DNA from 2 places in the Microcella indica genome. Region 1 is predicted to be linked to the other one. Evidence: predicted binding sites of a transcription regulator. Region 1 holds the regulator's gene; the other holds the start of a gene.
What was found. Region 1 encodes LexA, which represses DNA repair genes until DNA is damaged. Its sites were predicted from a motif close to TCGAACANNTGTTCGA; they were not measured.
Positions count from the first base shown of each region.

Region 1 (2,387 bases):
GCCGCCAAGCGCGCCAACCGCGACCGCTTCGCGGTGCCGAGCGTCGCGATCGCCGGGTACACGAACGCCGGCAAGTCGAGCCTGCTCAACCGCCTCACGCGCGCGGGCGTGCTCGTCGAGAACGCGCTCTTCGCCACCCTCGACCCGACCGTGCGCAAGACGACGACGCCCGAGGGCCGGCCCTACACGCTCGCCGACACGGTCGGCTTCGTGCGCAACCTGCCGCACCAGCTCGTCGAGGCCTTCCGCTCGACGCTCGAGGAGGTCGCCGACAGCGACGTCATCGTGCACGTCATCGACGGCGCCCACCCAGACCCCGCTGCGCAGCTCGCGACTGTACGGGACGTCATCGGTGAGGTGGATGCGCGCCATCTTCCCGAGATCGTCGCCATCAACAAGAGCGACCTCCTGGACGACGACGCGCGCCTCCTGCTGCGCGGCCTCGTGCCCGGCGCGGTCTTCGTCTCCGCCAAGACGGGGGAGGGGGTCGACGAGCTGCGCGCGCGCATCGCCGAGACCCTGCCCGACCCCGAGGTCGAGGTGACCGCGGTCGTGCCGTACGACCGGGGCGACCTCGTCTCGCTCGTGCACGAGCGCGGCCGTGTGCTCGAGACTTCCTACGAGGAGGAGGGCACGCGCGTGCACGCCCTCGTGAACTCGGGTCTGGCGGCGCAGCTCGAGCCGTTCACGACAACCGCGGTACCGACCGCGACGGCGGGAGCCCGCTAGACCTTGCGCATGACGCTGACGACCTTGCCGAGGATCGTCGCGTGGTCGCCGAGGATCGGCTCGAAGGCCGAGTTGCGGGGCAGCAACCAGGTGTGGCCGTCGCGCTGCTTGAAGACCTTCACGGTCGCCTCGTTGTCGAGCATGGCGGCGACGATCTCGCCGTTCTCGGCGGTGTTCTGCTGGCGCACGACGACCCAGTCGCCGTCGCAGATGGCGGCGTCGATCATCGAGTCGCCGACGACGGTGAGCATGAAGAGCTCGCCCTTGCCGACGAGCTGGCGGGGGAGCGGCACGACCTCCTCCACCATCTGATCGGCGGTGATCGGGATGCCCGCGGCGATGCGCCCGACGAGGGGCACCATGGCGGCGTCGCCGACGGAGGGGCTCGTCGAGACCGGGGTGTCGATCGTGATGGTCGTGTCGGGCTCGAGGTCGATGAGCACTTCGAGGGCGCGCGGCCGGTTCGGGTCGCGGCGCAGGTAGCCGCTGAGCTCGAGTTGGCCGAGCTGGTGGGCGACGCTCGAGAGCGAGGAGAGCCCGACGGCCTCGCCGATCTCGCGCATGCTCGGCGGGTAGCCCCGGCTCGCGACCGAGGACTGGATGAACCCGAGGATGGCGCGCTGCTTGTCGCTCAGCGTCGTGCGGCGGCGCGTGCCGGGCGCGGCGGCGCTCGGTGCCGTGCTGATGTCGACGGTCTCGTCGGCCATGGGGTTCTCCCTCGTCTCGTGTCGAGTGCCCGCCGTCACTGCCGGTGTGACCAATGTCGGTGGTCTGCCGTTGACTGCACTCGAACCCTCGAAACTCTATCCACGAGTGGGGTGCAACTCAAACATCTGTTCGAGTGTGTCGCCCGATTCGTGGAGAAAAAAGGCCGGGGGCTTGAAAGTGTGTTCGATCGAAGGTATGTTCGGAACACAGGTTCGTACCCGCGTCTCCCGGCCGAGATCGGGTACCTGCCCCGGCAGCTCCCCCGCTGCCGGGGCACCTGCACCCCCCACCAGGCCCAGTTGTCAGCCAGGCCCACTTGTCAGAAGGAGAACGGCGATGAGCTCCATCACTTACGGCACCGGCACCTACGACGGTGGCTTCGCGCTCCCGGTTGCGCGCACCCGCCTGCGTCTCACGCGCCGCGGCCGCGCGGTCATCGCCGTGCTCGTCTCGCTGCCTCTCGTCATCGCGCTCGTCATGCTCGCCCTCAACGGTGGGGGAGCGACGGCGACCTCAGGGCTCGAGCAGTCGACGACGGTGACCGTCCAGGCGGGCCAGTCGCTGTGGTCTCTCGCCGGCACTCTCGCCCCCGAGGCGAACCCTGCCGACGTCGTCGCCGACATCCTCGCGATCAACGGCCTCGACTCCGCGAGCGTCCAGCCCGGCCAGGTGCTCATCGTTCCCGAGCGCTACGCGGGCTGAGGCTCCGACCGCGGGCCGAGCCCCGCTCACGCCCGTCTACGATGGGCGAGTGACGAGCCTCGACGACCTTCCGATCCGCGACGACCTGCGCGGGCAGTCCCCCTACGGAGCCCCGCAGAAGCCCGTGCGCATCGCTCTCAACGTCAACGAGAACACGCACCCGATTCCCGAGGTCGTCGTCGCGCACGTGACTGCCGCGGTCGAGCACGCGCTGCGCTCGGTCAACCGGTACCCCGACCGCGAGTTCA
Region 1 is NZ_CP058670.1:1,585,804-1,588,190, reverse strand. It holds gene hflX (GTPase HflX) at 1-729, shown strand, start outside; gene lexA (transcriptional repressor LexA) at 726-1,436, opposite strand; gene HUJ41_RS07740 (LysM peptidoglycan-binding domain-containing protein) at 1,774-2,139, shown strand; gene HUJ41_RS07735 (histidinol-phosphate transaminase) at 2,189-2,387, shown strand, end outside.

Region 2 (2,387 bases), 1.3 Mb from region 1:
GCTAGAAGAAGGGCCCACAGCCCCCCGAGGCATTATGGCCCGCCCGCAGCCGCACGGCCAGTCCACATCCAGGGGGCACGAGTCAGAAGAGCGTGGCGGCCCCGCGGCGCTCAGGTGCCGCGGCTGTCGTGCGCGGTGCTACGGGTCGTACGGCGGCGGCGCGCTGCCGCGACCCCGCGAGAGCGGCAGACCGCACGGTGCCCGTCGCCGTGTCGAGCGCGGGCGCGCGCAGGCCGTGCGAGCGGCGCACCTCGTCGACGCGCGCTGCGAGCCACGCGCGGTAGGCCTTCGGCGGGTGCGGCCCGTCGCGGTAGAGCTCGCGGTACCTCTCGACCCGGTCCGGGTGCTCGCGCTCGAGCCAGGCGAAGAACCACTCGCGCACGCCAGGGCCCAGCCGCAGCGAGGAGTGCACGGCAGAGCGAGCCCCGGCCTCGCGGATGCGGGCGAACGCCTCGTCGAGGTGCGCGCGCGTGTCGGTGAGGTCGGGCAGCAGGGGCATGAGGAACACGCTCGGGGCGAAGCCCGCATCGACCGCCGCGCGGATGGTCGCGAGCCGAGCATCCGTCGAGGGGGTCCCCGGCTCGATCGACTGCTGCAGCTCGTGATCGTAGATGGCGATCGACATGCTCAGGTCGACGGGCACGCTCTGCGCCACGCGGTGCAGGAGCGGCAGGTCGCGGCGCAGCAGCGTGCCCTTCGTGAGGATGCTCAGGGGCGTGCCGCTCGACGCCAGAGCCTCGATGATGCCGGGCATGAGCGCATAGCGGCCCTCGGCACGCTGGTAGGGGTCGGTGTTCGTGCCGAGAGCTACGGGGTCGCGCTGCCAGGAGGTCCGCGCGAGCTCACGCGCGAGCACCTCGGCGACGTTGAGCTTGACGATCACCTGGGCGTCGAAGTCGCGACCGGCGTCGAGGTCGAGGTACTCGTGGGTCGGCCGCGCGAAGCAGTAGACGCACGCGTGGCTGCAGCCGCGGTAGGGGTTGATCGTCCAGCCGAAGGGCAGCCCGCCTCCCCCGCCGGGCACGCGGTTGAGGGCCGACTTGGCGAGCACCTCGTGAAACGTGAGCCCTGCGAACTCCGGCGGCCGCACCGTGCGCACGAGCCCACTGAGCGCCAGTGCGCTGTCAGGCGAGTCGAAGCCGGGCAACGCGTCGGCGGCGAGCGCGGTCGGCTTCTGACTGCTCCACCGCATGCCGCACCTCCTGGCGATAGTCGAACATACGTTCGATCACTCGTCAAGTCGGGGACCATCGACCCGTGACGGGGCGCCCGCGCAGTCGTAGGCTCGGGGGATGCCGCACGTCGACCTCAACAGCGACCTCGGCGAATCCTTCGGTGCCTGGACGATGGGCGACGATGCGGCGATGTTGCCGCTCGTGTCGAGCGCGAACCTCGCCTGCGGTTTCCACGCCGGGGATCCGCTGGGCCTCCTCGCGGCGTGCCGCACGGCCTTCGCCCACGGGGTGACGATCGGCGCGCATCCCTCGTATCGCGATCGCGTCGGGTTCGGGCGCCGGGACATGGAGGTCGCGCCCGAGGAGCTGGGCGCGGAACTCCTGTACCAGGTGGGGGCCCTGGTCGGCGTCGCCGAGAGCATCGGCGCGCGCGTCGCCTACGTCAAGCCGCACGGCGCCCTCTACACGCGCATGGCGGTCGACCCGGTCGTCGCCGACGTCGTCGCAGAGGCCGCCGCCACCCTCGCGCTGCCCGTGCTCGGTCCGCCGCTCTCCGCCGTGGAGACGGCCTGCTCGCGCGCCGGGGTGAGGTTCGTGCGCGAGGCCTTCGCCGACCGCGCCTACCTCGCCGACGGCACGCTCGCCCCGAGGGGACTGCCGGGGGCGGTCATCACCGACCCGGCGGAGGTCGCCGACCGAGCCGAGCGCATCGTCGCCGACGGCGAGGTGACGGCGCTCGACGGCTCCACCGTGAGCGTGCGCGTCGACTCGCTGTGCGTGCACGGCGACACCGTCGGAGCGGTGCAGCTCGCGCACGCAGTGCGCGAGGCGCTGACGCGTGCCGGGGTCACGATCGCCGCCTTCGCATGAGGCTGCTGGCCTGCGGGGACCGTGCGCTGCTCGCCGAGTTCGCCACCCAGGGGGGTGTGCTCGGCGCGCTCGCGGCGTGGCAGGACGCTCCGCCCGGCGTGCTCGAGCTCGTCCCCGCCGCCCGCACCGTGCTCGTGCGCGTCGACCCTGGTGTGCTCGGGCTCGGGCACCTGGAGCACTGGCTGACGACGACCCCGCGCGCCGAGGCGGCCCTCCCGGTGGGCGCCGAGGTCACCATCCCGGTGCGCTACGACGGCGAGGATCTCGCCACGGTCGCGCAGGCGTGGGCGTGCTCGCCCGACGAGGTCGTCGATCGGCACTCCGCATCCGAGTGGGTGTGCG
Region 2 is NZ_CP058670.1:321,117-323,503, reverse strand. It holds gene HUJ41_RS01575 (Rv2578c family radical SAM protein) at 83-1,192, opposite strand; gene HUJ41_RS01570 (LamB/YcsF family protein) at 1,293-2,045, shown strand; gene HUJ41_RS01565 (5-oxoprolinase subunit B family protein) at 2,042-2,387, shown strand, end outside.
Region 2: the regulator LexA is predicted to act here: its motif matches at 1,213-1,228, upstream of HUJ41_RS01575 (Rv2578c family radical SAM protein).